One region of the Streptomyces sp. NPDC092952 genome, then DNA from elsewhere that is predicted to be linked to it. Evidence: riboswitches for the same ligand, from Rfam matches in the RefSeq annotation. Region 1 holds a riboswitch; the other holds the start of a gene.
The links. A riboswitch is a leader RNA that binds a small molecule or an ion and turns the genes downstream of it on or off. The one in region 1 is predicted to bind cyclic di-AMP.
Positions count from the first base shown of each region.

Region 2: it holds a riboswitch for cyclic di-AMP, as region 1 does, so the genes downstream of both, ACIQGQ_RS02190 (NlpC/P60 family protein) here and ACIQGQ_RS28475 (M23 family metallopeptidase) in region 1, are expected to answer to the same signal.

Region 1 covers NZ_JBIVPT010000015.1:52,153-59,566, reverse strand. Annotated here, with positions in the region: gene ACIQGQ_RS28490 (DNA topoisomerase (ATP-hydrolyzing) subunit A) at 1-1,494, opposite strand, end outside; gene ACIQGQ_RS28485 (M16 family metallopeptidase) at 1,763-3,121, shown strand; gene ACIQGQ_RS28480 (M16 family metallopeptidase) at 3,145-4,527, shown strand; cyclic di-AMP (ydaO/yuaA leader) riboswitch at 4,791-4,956, shown strand; gene ACIQGQ_RS28475 (M23 family metallopeptidase) at 4,970-5,773, shown strand; gene ACIQGQ_RS28470 (GntR family transcriptional regulator) at 6,010-6,708, shown strand; gene ACIQGQ_RS28465 (HPr family phosphocarrier protein) at 6,924-7,205, opposite strand; gene ACIQGQ_RS28460 (GNAT family N-acetyltransferase) at 7,379-7,414, shown strand, end outside.
Region 2 covers NZ_JBIVPT010000001.1:492,115-499,528, reverse strand. Annotated here, with positions in the region: gene ACIQGQ_RS02205 (GNAT family N-acetyltransferase) at 1-15, opposite strand, end outside; gene ACIQGQ_RS02200 (NlpC/P60 family protein) at 95-1,141, opposite strand; gene ACIQGQ_RS02195 (hypothetical protein) at 1,458-1,811, shown strand; gene ACIQGQ_RS02190 (NlpC/P60 family protein) at 1,912-3,045, opposite strand; cyclic di-AMP (ydaO/yuaA leader) riboswitch at 3,053-3,216, opposite strand; gene pcrA (DNA helicase PcrA) at 3,439-5,880, shown strand; gene ACIQGQ_RS02180 (M23 family metallopeptidase) at 5,940-7,414, opposite strand, start outside.

The DNA.
Region 1 (7,414 bases):
CAGGACCGTACGCCGCTCGGTGCCGAACTTCTTCGCGACCGCGGCCAGTTCGGTGGAGACCAGCTTGCGCAGCGCGTTGTCCGATTCGAGGATCGTGGTCAGCTCGTCGATCTCGCTGTTGAGCCGGTCCCGCTCGCTCTCCAGCTCGATCCGGTCGAACCTGGTCAGCCGGCGCAGCGGAGTGTCCAGGATGTACTGCGTCTGCGTCTCGCTCAGCGAGAAGTGCTCGATGAGCCGCTCCTTCGCCTGCGCCGAATTGTCGCTGGACCGGATGATCCGGATGACCTCGTCGATGTCGATCAGCGCGACGAGCAGGCCCTCTACCAGGTGGAGCCGGTCGCGGCGCTTGGTCCGGCGGAACTCGCTGCGCCGGCGCACCACCTCGAAGCGGTGGTCGAGGTAGACCTCCAGGAGCTCCTTGAGCCCCAGGGTGAGCGGCTGCCCGTCGACCAGCGCCACGTTGTTGATGCCGAAGGACTCCTCCATCGGCGTGAGCCGGTAGAGCTGCTCCAGGACGGCTTCCGGCACGAAACCGTTCTTCACCTCGATGACCAGGCGCAGGCCGTGCTCGCGGTCGGTCAGGTCCTTGACGTCCGCGATGCCCTGGAGCTTCTTCGACGAGACCAGGTCCTTGATCTTGGCGATCACCTTCTCCGGGCCGACGGCGAAGGGCAGTTCGGTGACGACCAGACCCTTGCGGCGGGCCGTCACGTTCTCCACGGAGACCGTCGCGCGGATCTTGAACGTGCCGCGCCCGCGGGCGTACGCGTCCTTGATGCCGCCCAGGCCCACGATCCGGCCACCGGTGGGCAGGTCGGGTCCCGGCACGAACCGCATCAGCGTTTCCAGGTCGGCGGCCGGGTGCTTGATCAGGTGCCGCGCGGCGGCGACGACCTCGCCCAGGTTGTGCGGCGGCATGTTGGTCGCCATTCCGACCGCGATCCCGGACGACCCGTTGACCAGGAGGTTCGGGTACGCGGCGGGGAGGACGGACGGCTCCGTCTCCTGGCCGTCGTAGTTCGACTGGAAATTGACGGTGTCCTCGTCGATCGACTCCGTCATCAGGGACGTCGCGTCGGCCATCCGGCACTCGGTGTACCGCATGGCGGCGGGCGGGTCGTCGTTCCCGAGCGAGCCGAAGTTCCCGTGGCCGTCGACCAGGGGGAGCCGCATCGAGAACGGCTGCGCCAGACGGACCAGCGCGTCGTAGATCGACGCGTCGCCGTGCGGGTGCAGCTTGCCCATGACCTCGCCGACGACGCGGGCGCACTTCACGAAGCCGCGATCGGGGCGCAGGCCCATCTCGTTCATCTGGTACACGATGCGGCGGTGCACCGGCTTCATACCGTCGCGGGCGTCGGGCAGGGCCCGCGAGTAGATCACGGAGTACGCGTACTCGAGGAAGGAGCCCTGCATTTCGTCGACGACGTCGATGTCGAGGATCTTCTCCTCGAAGTCGTCCGGCGGCGGGGTCTTCGTGCTGCGGCGGGCCATCGCTGCTGCGACTCCTTCACGGATTCTGTTCGGGCAACCTCAGGTTCTGACGCGGACCATTGTGGACCGCCGCACTGACAACCCCGACCTCGACCCGTCCCAAAGGGTGTCCCGGACCGTGCCGGAAGGGTCCTCCGACCCGCTGGAGGCGGGCAGCGACCCACTTTCCCGCGAACTTCCGCGGAACGGGAACTTCGCCAGGTGTCCGTCCGCTTGCTTAAAGTGGCAGGTCTCGCAGGAATCCAGTATCGCGATCGAAGGGACGTACATGCCCATGGGTCACACGGCCACCGCTCAGGCCGGCTCCGGCGGCTTGACAGCGACCGAGCACCGCCTGGCCAACGGCCTGCGCGTGGTGCTCTCCGAGGACCATCTGACCCCGGTCGCCGCGGTCTGCCTCTGGTACGACGTCGGCTCGCGCCACGAGGTCGAGGGGCGCACCGGCCTGGCTCACCTCTTCGAGCACCTGATGTTCCAGGGCTCCGGCCAGGTCAAGGGGAACGGCCACTTCGAGCTGGTGCAGGGGGCGGGCGGCTCGCTCAACGGCACCACCAGCTTCGAGCGCACCAACTACTTCGAGACCATGCCCACGCACCAGCTGGAGCTGGCCCTGTGGCTGGAGGCGGACCGGATGGGCTCGCTGCTCGCCGCGCTCGACGAAGAGTCCATGGAGAACCAGCGCGACGTCGTCAAGAACGAGCGCCGCCAGCGCTACGACAACGTGCCCTACGGCACGGCGTTCGAGAAGCTGACGGCGCTCTCCTACCCGGAGGGCCACCCGTACCACCACACCCCGATCGGCTCGATGGCCGATCTGGACGCCGCGACCCTGGAGGACGCGCGCACCTTCTTCCGTACCTACTACGCGCCGAACAACGCGGTGCTCTCGGTGGTCGGCGACATCGACCCCGAGCAGACCCTCGCCTGGATCGAGAAGTACTTCGGATCCATCCCGTCCCACGACGGCAAGCAGCCGCCGCGCGACGGCACGCTCCCGGAGATCATCGGCGAGCAGCTGCGCGAGGAGGTCCGCGAGGAGGTTCCGGCGCGTGCCCTGATGGCCGCCTACCGGCTGCCGCACGACGGCACCCGCGAGTGCGACGCGGCGGACCTCGCGCTGACCGTCCTCGGCGGCGGCGAGTCCTCGCGGCTCCACAACCGTCTGGTCCGCCGTGACCGTACGGCGGTGGCGGCCGGCTTCGGACTGCTGCGGCTGGCCGGCGCGCCCTCGCTGGGCTGGCTGGACGTGAAGACGTCCGGCGGTGTGGAGGTGCCGGAGATCGAGGCCGCGGTCGACGAGGAACTCGCCCGGTTCGCCGCCGAGGGCCCCACGCCCGAGGAAATGGAGCGCGCGCAGGCCCAGTTGGAGCGCGAGTGGCTGGACCGGCTCGGTACGGTCGCCGGCCGCGCCGACGAACTCTGCCGGTTCGCGGTGCTGTTCGGCGACCCGCAGCTCGCCCTGACCGCGGTGCAGCGGGTGCTCGACGTCACCGCGGAGGAGGTCCAGGCGGTCGCCAAGGCCCGGCTGCGCCCCGACAACAGGGCGGTGCTGGTCTACGAGCCGGTCGAGGCGGCCGAGCCCGGGGACAGCGACGACACCGACGCGCAGGAAGGAGCCGGCAAGTGACCGACGCCGCGACTGGAGTTTCGATGCAGTACCACCCGCAGCCGGCCCCGGGCGTCGCCCGCCCCTGGGCCTTCCCCGCGCCGGAGCGGGGTGCCCTGCCCAACGGTCTCACGGTGCTCCACTGCCACCGCCCCGGCCAGCAGGTCGTGGCGGTCGAGATCTTCCTCGACGCCCCGCTGGAGGCCGAGCCCGAGGGGCTCGACGGCGTGGCCACGATCATGTCGCGGGCGCTGTCCGAGGGCACCGACAAGCGCACCGCGGAGGAGTTCGCGGCCGAGCTGGAGCGCTGCGGTGCCACGCTCGACGCGCACGCCGACCACCCCGGCGTCCGGGTCTCCCTGGAGGTCCCGGCCTCCCGGCTGGCCAAGGCGCTCGGGCTGGTCGCCGAGGCGCTGCGGGCGCCCGCCTTCGCCGACAGCGAGATCGAGCGGCTGGTGCGCAACCGGCTCGACGAGATCCCGCACGAGCAGGCCAACCCGGCCCGTCGCGCCGCCAAGCAGCTCTCCAAGGAGCTCTTCCCGGCCGAGGCGCGGATGTCGCGCCCGCGCCAGGGCACCGAGGAGACGGTGGAGCGGATCGACGCGGCGGCCGTCCGGGCCTTCTTCGACGCCCACGTCCGGCCCTCCGCCGCGACCGCGGTGGTCGTCGGCGACCTCACCGGCATCGACCTGGACGCCCTGCTCGCCGACACCCTCGGTGACTGGTCGGGCGAGGCCGCCGCGCCCCGTCCGGTGCCGCCGATCACCGCCGACGACACCGGCCGGGTGGTGATCGTCGACCGTCCGGGCGCGGTGCAGACCCAGCTGCTGATCGGCCGGATCGGTGCCGACCGCCACGACAGTGTGTGGCCGGCCCAGGTGCTCGGCACCTACTGCCTGGGCGGCACGCTCACCTCCCGCCTCGACCGGGTGCTGCGCGAGGAGAAGGGCTATACGTACGGCGTGCGGGCCTTCGCCCAGGTGCTGCGCTCGACGGCTCCGGACTCCGCCTCGGGCGCCACCGGCGCCGCGATGCTGGCCATCAGCGGTTCGGTGGACACGGAGTCCACCGAGCCGGCGCTCAAGGACCTGTGGACGGTCCTGCGGACCCTGGCCGCCGAGGGGCTCACCGACGCGGAGCGCGAGACGGCGGTGCAGAACCTGGTGGGTGTCGCGCCCCTGAAGTTCGAGATGGCGGCCTCCGTCGCGGGCACCCTCGCCGACCAGGTCGAGCAGCATCTGCCGGACGACTACCAGGCGCAGCTGTACGCCCGCCTCGCGGAGACCGGCACGGTCGAGGCGACCGCGGCGGTCGTCAACGCCTTCCCGGTCGACCGGCTGGTCACCGTCCTGGTCGGTGACGCGGCGCGGATCGAGGAGCCCGTCCGGGCCCTGGGCATCGGCGAGGTGTCGGTGGTCACCGGCTGACCCGCCGGCTCCTCGCCCTCCTCGGCTCTCCTCTGCCACGGACCGGTACGAGGCAGGGGGAATCGGCGGACAGCAGGGCATGGGGGCGAATCCCGCAAGCAAGATCTTGCGGGATTCGCCCCTTTTGTCCGTTCCGTGGGGAGGTTGCCCGTCTGCCCTGTGGGATGCGCTACAAAACGGCCTGTCCGTTTGGTGGATGTAAGTGCCGCCGTTTAGCGTCGGCTCGACTGTTCGTCACTCGTATGCCGCATCAGGGGCGTACCGGACAGTCATCGCCGAGTCCCCGTCCGGCGCGAGCCCGGGGAGCCGGGGACCCACGTAGTCCCTGGGGTGAATCGGACGCCTGAGCCCCGAGGGGCCGGGGTGTCCGTAGGAGACCTTCCTGCTCCGAACCCGTCAGCTAACCCGGTAGGCGAGAAGGAAGGAAAGGACCAGCCACTTCATGGCGTTCACCCGTGTCACGGGGAAGCACCGTGCCCCGAGCCGACTGACGCGCAGGGGCGCGAAGGTCGTCGGCGTCGCGACCCTCGCCACCACCGGTGTCATCGGCGGTCTGGCCGCCCCGGCCGTCGCCGCGGAACCGGAGTCCGCCGCCGTCGAGGATACCGGCCTCACCCAGGTCCTCACCATCGAGAAGACCCTTGCCGAGCGGATCGGCGCCCAGGCCGACGCGCAGGCGAGCCAGGCCGTCGCCACGGCGAAGGCCAAGGCCAAGGCCGAGGCGCGCAAGAAGGCCGAGGCCAAGAGGAAGGCCGAGGCCAGGGCGGCGGCGGAGCGCGCCGCCGAGTCCCGCACCGGTACGGCCCGCGTCGGCCGGTCCGCCGAGCGCACCGTGCTGGGCGCCTTCCGCCTCCCGGTCGCCGGTTCGTACGTCACCACCGGCTACAAGTCCGGCGGCTCGCTCTGGTCCTCCGGCAGCCACTCGGGCGTCGACTTCCACGCCGCCTCCGGCAGCTCCGTCGTCGCCGTCGGCGCCGGTACGGTCGTCGAGGCCGGCTGGGGCGGCGCGTACGGGAACAACATCGTGCTCCGGATGACGGACGGCACGTACACGCAGTACGGCCACCTCTCCTCGATCGGGGTCTCGGTCGGCCAGAGCGTCGCCGCCGGCCAGCAGATCGCCCTCTCCGGCTCCACCGGCAACTCCACCGGCCCGCACCTCCACTTCGAAGCCCGCACGACGCCGTCGTACGGCTCCGACCTGGACCCGGTCGCGTACCTGCGCGCCCACGGCGCCGCCCTCTGACGGACGCTCCACCGAAGGCCCCGGACCCGCGCCGCGCGTCCGGGGCCTTCGGCGTGCCTGCCGCACGGTGCGGGTGACCGCTCTCCAACGTGGCCGCTCTCCAGCGCGACCGGTCCGCGGCCGGAAGATATTCATGAATTCCCGCCCGGCATCGGAAATGCCGCCGCATTGCAATAGAGTCACGGAACAGGTGTCGGGCGGCCGCGTTTCGCGGGCATTGAGGCGGAGGTTCGGGCATGCGCATTCCCGCGCATTCGGTAAGCACAGCGATTCGTGACGACATCGTCTCCGGGGTCTTCGCGCGCGGCAGCCGGCTCACGGAGGAGGTGCTGGCGCGCCGGTACGGGGTGTCGCGCGTCCCGGTCCGCGAAGCGCTGCGCACCCTGGAGTCCGAGGGCTTCGTGGTCTCCCGCAGGCACGCGGGCGCCTGCGTCGCCGAGCCCACCGACCTGGAGGCGGCCGACCTGCTGGAGGTCCGGACGCTGCTGGAGCCGCTGGGCGCCGCCCGCGCGGCGCGCCGTCGCACCGAGGCCCACCTCAAGGTGTTGCGCGGCCTCGTCCGCCTCGGCCACGACCGGGCGCTGCGAGGCGAGGGCGAGGACCTGCGCCCGCTGGGCGGCTGGTTCCACGAGACGCTGGCGCAGGCGTCCGGCAGTCCCGGTCTGATCGCCCTGCTCGGCCAGTTGCAGCACAAGATCGCCTGGATGTACGTGGTCGAGCCGCCGGACCGGCCGGTGGACTCCTGGGCCGAACGCGGGGCCATCGTGGACGCGGTGGCACGCGGCGACGCGGACCGTGCCAGGGCGCTGGCGGCCCATCACGCGGAGCGGGCCGCCGCCGCGCACCGGCTGCGGCCCCGTCCGCCCGGCCCCCGCGCGGGAAACCTGGTGAGGGGCCCGCAACATTCCGTAAACAGTACGGGTGTCCGCACTTAACAAGCGCACCGTAGAAAGAGAGGTGTTCCGGTCCGGCCGGGGCATTTCCCCGGCGGGCGGAGAGTGATTCTTCCCGGTGTCCGGGGCGGAATTCCTCTGCCGGTGAAAGGGGGGGGGCTTCCCCGCTGTCCCTTTCTTTTCCGGTGGAATTCTTCGGGGCATGAAAAAGCCGCGGCTCCGGTTCAAGGTGCCGCGGCTCTCTCGGGGAGGAAGCCTCAGACGGTCTCCGGGAGCTCTTCGAGCCCTTCGGCGACCAGCTTCGCCAGACGGTCCAGAGCGGCCTCGGAGTCGTCCGCCTCGGAAGCGAGCACGATCTCCTCGCCGCCCTGCGCGCCGAGCCCGAGCACCGCGAGCATGGACGCGGCGTTCACCGGGGAACCGTCGGCCTTGGCGATCGTCACGGGGACGCCGGAGGCCGTGGCGGCACGGACGAAGATGGAAGCGGGGCGGGCGTGCAGGCCCTCGGCCCAACCGACGTTGACGCGGCGCTCAGCCATGGTTCTGCCCTTCAGGAATCACTAGTTGTCTAGACCATTCTCGCACGTGGTGCGCGGTGCTCCGGCCGGACCCCAGGACGCCCGTGACGTGCGCGGTGCCCCTTGATCGGCTCTCCCAGACTGCCCCGGCCCCGGTACGTACGCGACCGCTGACGGAGTCGTACGCTTTGCCCATGGAGCCCGCCCAGGAGCAGAGCCCGCCTCATGCC
Region 2 (7,414 bases), on a different contig from region 1:
GGCGTCCACGGGCATGTCGGTTCGTCCTCGGGCCGGTTGATCGGTGGTGGGCCGCCGCCGTGACGGCGGACGGCCCGGACCGGCGTCGGGGAGCCTATGCCACCCGGGTCGCCCCGGCGAAGGGCATCTGGTCGATCGGGGCGATCCGGACCGGGGTGCCGGGGCGCGGGGCGTGGATCATCTGCCCGTTGCCGATGTAGAGCCCGACATGGCTGATGCCGGAGAAGAAGAACACCAGGTCGCCGGGGGCGAGTTCGGAGCGGGAGACCCGCCGTCCGGCGTTGATCTGGGTGTACGTCGTCCGGGGCAGCGAGACCCCGGCGGAGCGCCAGGCGGCCTGGGTGAGCCCGGAGCAGTCGAAGGAGGAGGGGCCGGTGGCGCCCCACACGTACGGCTTGCCGAGCGCCCCGTACGCGAAGGCGACGGCCGCGGCGGCGCGGGCACTGGGCGCCTGGACGGAGCCGCGCGGCAGGGAGCGGGAGGCGCGGACCGCCGAGCCGTGGTCGCTGTTCTCGTACGAGGAGCGCTCGGTCGGGGTCAGGCGGTCGAGGAGCCGGCGGGCCTCGGTCAGCCGGGTGGTGATCGTCGCCTTGCTCTTCCTCAGCTCGGCGCGGCGGGCGGTCAGGTCGGCGAGCTGCCCCTTGGCCTCGGCGCGGAGCGTGGCGATCCGGGCGACCTGCCGGCGGACCCGGTCGAGCGCGACGGACTGGCGGTCGGCGATCCGGTCCAGGTAGGAGGCGCGCTCCAGGTACTGGTCGGGGTCGGAGGAGAGCGCCAGCTGCACGGAGGGGCCGAGGCCGCTGGTGCGGTACTGCGCGGCGGCGAAGGCGCCCAGCTCGTCGCGGGAGGTGTTGAGGCGCTCGGTGCGGCGGGCGGCCTCGTCGCGCAGGTCGTCGAGGGCCTTCTCCGCGGCGGTGGCCTTCTCCTTCGCCCCGTTGTACCGCTCGGTGGCGATCTCGGCCTCGTGGTACAGCCGGTCCACCTCGGACTTGACCTGGGCGGGGGTGCGCTGCGGTTCGGCGTGGGCCGCGGGGCCGGGCAGTGCGGCGGCGGTGGCGGCCCCGGTGAGGGCGAGGGTCGCCGCGGTGCGGGCAGCAGGGCCGGTGTACAGGCGCTGCTTGGGTTTCCGATGCGCTGCCACGGGGGCGTGCGTCCTTCCTGACGACTGCCCGACGGGGGGTACCGGCGGGCCCGCCGGTACGTTCGGCGGAGTGGCCGGTCCCGTCGGGGCGGGGCGCCCGGTCCGTCAGTGACGCTAAACCCGGGACACGGGCCGGAGTCGTAATGACGCATATTGCTCGTTTTTGGCGTGGCAATGCCGTCGATTGATCGGAAAAATTACGCCAGAGTCACGCAATTGGTACAGGTGCGAGCCGAGCGACACGGAGGCGTGTTTGCCCGGCGAAGGTGGACCTGCCTGTCGGGGGGTGGTATGGCCATGGCTAGGCTGCGGCCTCATGGACGTACTCATTCATGCCTTCGTCGCCCTGCACATCATCGGCATCGCCTCCCTGCTGGGTGGATTCCTCACCCAGATGAAGGCGATGGGCGCGGGCACGGCCCGCTTCGTCCCGGCGATGCTGCACGGTGCGCTGACCATGCTGGTCACCGGTATCGCGCTCGTCGGGATGCGCGAGGCCGACGGCGGCCACGTGAACAACATCAAGATCGGTGTGAAGCTGCTGATCCTGGTCGTCATCCTCGCGCTCGTCTACATCAAGCGGGACGAGGAGAAGGTCGACAAGGGGGCCTTCGCGGCGGTCGGCGGGCTCACGCTCGCCAACATCTTCATCGCCACGCTCTGGGTCTGACCCCGCTCCCGGCTGCCGGGCGGACCCGGCAGCCGGTGCGCGGCGCGCGTGCCTCGGTCGTGGCGGGCGTCATGGAGCCCGTCGTGGACTCCGTCGTGGACTACGCCGGGCGCACGCTGCCGTAGATCGGCATGTAGTAGATCGACTCCTCGCGCACGTTCGCCCCGGGCTTCGGTGCGTGGATCATCATCCCGTCGCCCTTGTAGATGCCGACGTGGCTGATGTCGTCGTAGAAGAAGACCAGGTCACCGGGGCGCAGATCCGCCGTCGCGACCCGGGTGCCGATCTTGACCTGGTCCCAGGTGGTGCGCGGGATGTCCACACCGGCGGCCTTCCAGGCGGCCTGGGTGAGCCCGGAGCAGTCGTACGACGCCGGGCCCGTCGCGCCCCACACGTACGGCTTGCCGATCTGGGCGCGGGCGAAGGCGAGAACCTGCTCGGCCTTGCTGCTGGTGCCGCTGCCCGTGCCGGACCCGGTGCCCGTGCCGGTCCCCGTGCCGCCGGACTTCTTCGCGTCCTCGGCGGCCTTGCGTTCGGCCTCGGCCTGCTGCTTCGCCAGCTCCTCGGCCTTCCGCGCCGCCTCCGCCTCCTTCTTCCGCTCGATCTCCGCGAGCCGCGCCTTCTCCTCGGCGGTCAGCTTCGACAGCAGCGTGCGCGCCTCGGTCAGCTTCGTCCGGACGTCCTGCTTGCTGGTGCGCAGATCGGCCTGGGCCGTCGTCAGCGTCTCCAGGCTCCGTACCGCCTCGGCCCGCTTCTTCGCGGTCCTCTCCTGCTGGACGCGGAAGTCCGTGACCGCCTTCTGCTGGCGGTTGGTCATCCGGTCCATCAGCTGGCTCTGGTCGAAGTACGACTGCGGGTCGTCGGCCAGGAAGAACGTGGCGGTCGGCGCGATGGAGCCGTTGCGGTACTGCGCGGCCGCGAAGGCGCCCAGCGTCCTGCGGGCCTCGTTGAGCTTGTCGGCGCGCTCGGCGACGTCCTCCAGCAGGGCGTCGACCCTGGCGCGCTGGGCGGAGGACGCCTCCTTCGCCCGGTTGTACTTCTGGGTCGCGGTGCCCGCCTGCCGGTAGAGGTCGTCCACCTGCTTCTGGACGTCCTCGACGCTCGGCCTCGGATTCGGCGCGGCCACCGCGCTCTGCGTGGAGAGCAGCGTCACGGACGCCAGGGCCGCGGTGGTGAGCCCGACGGCCGGTGCGGTGGAACGCACCCGGGCGCGCGGTTTGCGGTGCGATGCCAAGAGGGGCATCTCCTTCCGTGGACCGCCTGCCGGGACAGGGCGGGTTCGGGCGAACGGAAGGCCGCCCTACGGTCCATGTGTGGGGGAAGGACCGATTCACCCCGATGGTGCGTGGTGGATCCCCGGCTCCGGACTCCCGCACGGGCAGCCCGGATTCGGCGCGGGCGCCCGCTCGGCGTGGGTCGCCGCAAGGGGGCCGGGCCGCCCGGTCGAGCACGCTAGCCAACCCGTGGTGCCGCTGGGAAGGTTGATGTTCGAAATGCCCGATACATTTTCGTGACCTGCGTAACGGGGGTCCGGATGCTCACCCCGCGTGGGCCGCCGCTGCCGCTCCGTACCGTCTCCCCGAACGGCCGCCGGGCGCCGGGGGCCAGCCCGTAGACTCGACAAGCGATGAGCAGCCTCTTTGACGACAGTTTCCTGGCCGGCCTCCAGCACTCGGAGGAAGAGCCCCCGCCGCCCCCCGAGGACACCGCGCCCGAGGAGGTGCCGGAGGGGCTGTTCGATGGCGTGTTCGACGGCCCGCCGCCCCGGGACGCCTACTACCGCGACGGCGCCCCCCGCCCCGTCATCGACCCCGAGGCGCTCCTCGACGGGCTGAACACCGAGCAGCGCGCCGCGGTCGTCCACGCCGGCTCCCCGCTGCTCATCGTCGCCGGGGCCGGCTCGGGCAAGACCCGGGTGCTCACCCACCGGATCGCCCACCTCCTCGCCGAGCGCGGGGTGCACCCCGGCCAGATCCTGGCGATCACCTTCACCAACAAGGCCGCCGGCGAGATGAAGGAGCGCGTCGAGCAGCTCGTCGGACCGCGCGCCAACGCCATGTGGGTCATGACCTTCCACAGCGCCTGCGTCCGCATCCTGCGCCGCGAGTCCAAGCGCCTCGGCTTCACCTCGTCGTTCTCGATCTACGACGCGGCCGACTCCAAGCGGCTGATGGCCCTGGTCTGCCGCGATCTCGACCTCGACCCGAAGCGCTTCCCGCCGAAGTCGTTCACGGCCAAGGTCTCCAACCTGAAGAACGAGCTGATCGACGAGGAGACCTTCGCCGGCCAGGCCGCCGACGGCTTCGAGAAGACCCTCGCCCAGGCGTACGCGATGTACCAGTCCCGGCTGCGCGAGGCCAACGCGCTGGACTTCGACGACATCATCATGACGACGGTCCACCTGCTCCAGGCGTTCCCCGACGTCGCCGAGCACTACCGCCGCCGCTTCCGCCACGTCCTGGTCGACGAGTACCAGGACACCAACCACGCCCAGTACACCCTGGTCCGCGAGCTGGTCGGCCCGGCGGGCGAGAACGACGCCCCGGCCGAACTGTGCGTCGTCGGTGACGCCGACCAGTCGATCTACGCCTTCCGCGGCGCGACCATCCGCAACATCCTCCAGTTCGAGGAGGACTACCCCGACGCGACGACGATCCTCCTGGAGCAGAACTACCGCTCCACGCAGACGATCCTCTCCGCCGCCAACGCCGTCATCGAACGCAACGAGAGCCGCCGCCCCAAGAACCTCTGGACCAACGCCGGCACCGGCGCCCGGATCACCGGCTACGTCGCCGACACCGAGCACGACGAGGCGCAGTTCGTCGCCGACGAGATCGACCGGCTGACCGACGCGGGCGACGCCAAGGCCGGTGACGTGGCGGTCTTCTACCGGACCAACGCGCAGTCCCGCGTCTTCGAGGAGATCTTCATCCGCGTCGGCCTGCCCTACAAGGTCGTCGGCGGAGTGCGCTTCTACGAGCGCAAGGAGGTCCGCGACATCCTGGCCTACCTGCGCGTCCTCGCCAACCCCGAGGACACCGTCCCGCTGCGCCGCATCCTCAACGTGCCCAAGCGCGGCATCGGCGACCGCGCCGAGGCCATGATCGACGCGCTCTCCCTGCGCGAGAAGATCACCTTCCCGCAGGCGCTGCGCCGGGTCGACGAGGCGTACGGCATGGCCGCCCGTTCCGCCAACGCCGTCAAGCGGTTCAACACGCTGATGGAGGAGCTGCGCACGATCGTCGAGTCGGGCGCGGGTCCCGCGGTGGTCCTGGAAGCGGTCCTGGAGCGTACGGGCTACCTCGCCGAACTCCAGGCGTCCACCGACCCGCAGGACGAGACCCGGATCGAGAACCTCCAGGAACTCGCCGCGGTCGCCCTCGAATTCGAGCAGGAGCGGGGCGAGGCGGGCGAGGAGGGCGCCGGTACGCTCGCCGACTTCCTGGAGAAGGTCGCGCTCGTCGCCGACTCCGACCAGATCCCCGACGAGGACGAGGACGGCTCCGGCGTCATCACGCTGATGACCCTGCACACGGCGAAGGGCCTCGAATTCCCGGTCGTCTTCCTGACCGGCATGGAGGACGGCGTCTTCCCGCACATGCGGGCCCTGGGGCAGACGAAGGAGCTGGAGGAGGAGCGGCGCCTCGCCTACGTGGGCATCACCCGGGCCCGCGAGCGGCTCTATCTGACCCGGGCGGCGATGCGCAGCGCGTGGGGCCAGCCGTCGTACAACCCGCCGTCCCGCTTCCTGGAGGAGATCCCGGACCAGCACCTGGACTGGCGGCGGAAGGGCCCGATGGCCGCCTCGGCGGGACCGACCTCGGGGATCACGTCCTCGCTCTCCGCCTCCCGCGCGCGCTCCGGCCCCTCGGGCTTCGCGACCCGGCGGACCTCGGACAAGCCGACGATCACGCTGGCCGTCGGGGACCGGGTCACGCACGACCAGTTCGGGCTCGGCACGGTGACGGCGGTCGAGGGCGTCGGCGACCAGGCGAAGGCCACGGTCGACTTCGGCGACGAACGCCCGAAGAAGCTGCTGCTCCGCTACGCCCCGGTCGAGAAGCTGTAGGCGGAGAAAACGCGGAGGGGGCCCGAGCGGATGCGCTCGGGCCCCCTCCGCGTTGCGGCTCAGGTCGGGTTGACGCCGTGGCTGCGCAGCCACGGCAGCGGGTTCACCGCGGCGCCGCCGCCGGGCCGCACCTCGAAGTGCAGATGCGGGCCGGTCGAGTTCCCGGTGTTGCCCGAGTACGCGATGACGTCACCGGCCTTGACCGGGCCCGAGCGGATCCGGGTGCTGCTGAGGTGGCAGTACCAGGTCTCCGTGCCGTCGGCCATGGTGACGATCGCCATGTTGCCGTACGCGCTGTTCAGCTGGGTGCGCACGGTGCCGTCCGTCGCGGCCATCACGGGCGTGCCCTCCAGCACCGGGAAGTCGATGCCGGTGTGCACGGACATCCAGTTGATGCCCGCCTGACCGAAGTACGCGCTGAGCCCGTGCTGCTTGACCGGCAGCACGAACTTGGGACGCAGCGCCTCCTTGCGGGCGGCCTCCTCCTCGCGCTTCTTCTTCTCGGCGGCCTGCCGTTCGCGCAGGTCGATACGTTCCTGGGTTCGGCTGGCGCGGTCGGCGAAGTTCTCCGCGTTGGCGCTGAGCTTGGCGAGCTGGGTGTCCAGCTTGTTGTTGGCCTCGGCGGGCTTGACGGAGTCGGCCGCCGCCAGCGCCGTGGTGTCGTCCTTCTTGTCGTCCCCGCCGAGCCCGCCGACCGAGGCCGCGGCGATCCCGGCCACGCTCATCACGCAGGCGGACGGAATGGCGACGGTCAGCAGCGCGGAACGCTTCGCGGGCGTACGACGACGGCCGCGGCCACCACCCCGGGTGGCGGGGCGGTCGGGGGAGCGGCGCGGACCGGACGCGAGCTCGGTGCTCTCCGGCCCGTCGGGACCGTCCGCCGCGTCGAGGTCGTCGGCGGCGTCCGTGCCGTTGGTGCCGTCCGTGGCGGCGGTGTCGTTCGCGCCGTCCGGGGCATAGGGGGCGTACGGGTCGTACGCGTAGAAGGCGGTCCGGTCGGCGTAGGGCTCGTACTCCGCGTAGTCGTCGCCGTGCGCGGGGTGTGCCTCGTGGGTCTCGTGCGGCAGCCGCGCGGTCTCCATGGTCTGCGTGAGCTGCTGGTCGAAGGCGGGCTCGGGTGCGGGCGCGGCGCCGGTGTTCCAGGCGGTGGCGTCGTAGGCGCCGGTGTCGTACGCGGCCGTGCTGTTCACCGCCGCGTCGTTCATGGCCCAGTGGCCGTCCGTGGACCAGCTGCCGGTGTCCCACTGCCCGGTGCTCTCCGGGGAACCGCCCTGGGCCGGGATGCCGGGGAAGACCGCGGTGGAGGTGGTGGCGTCCGTGCCGTAGTCGGCGGTCGTCCAGACGGCCGTGGTGCCGTAGGCCGGGCCCGTCGTGTACTGCGGCTCCGTGTACGGCTGCTCCGGGTAGTGCGGCTCCGTGTACTGCTGCGGCTCGGGCTGCGTGGCGTACGGGGCGTAGGCGTCGTACGAGGCGGTCGGGTGCGCTCCGGTGTCCCACTGGGTGGAGTCGTACTGGCCGCTGTACCCGTCGACAT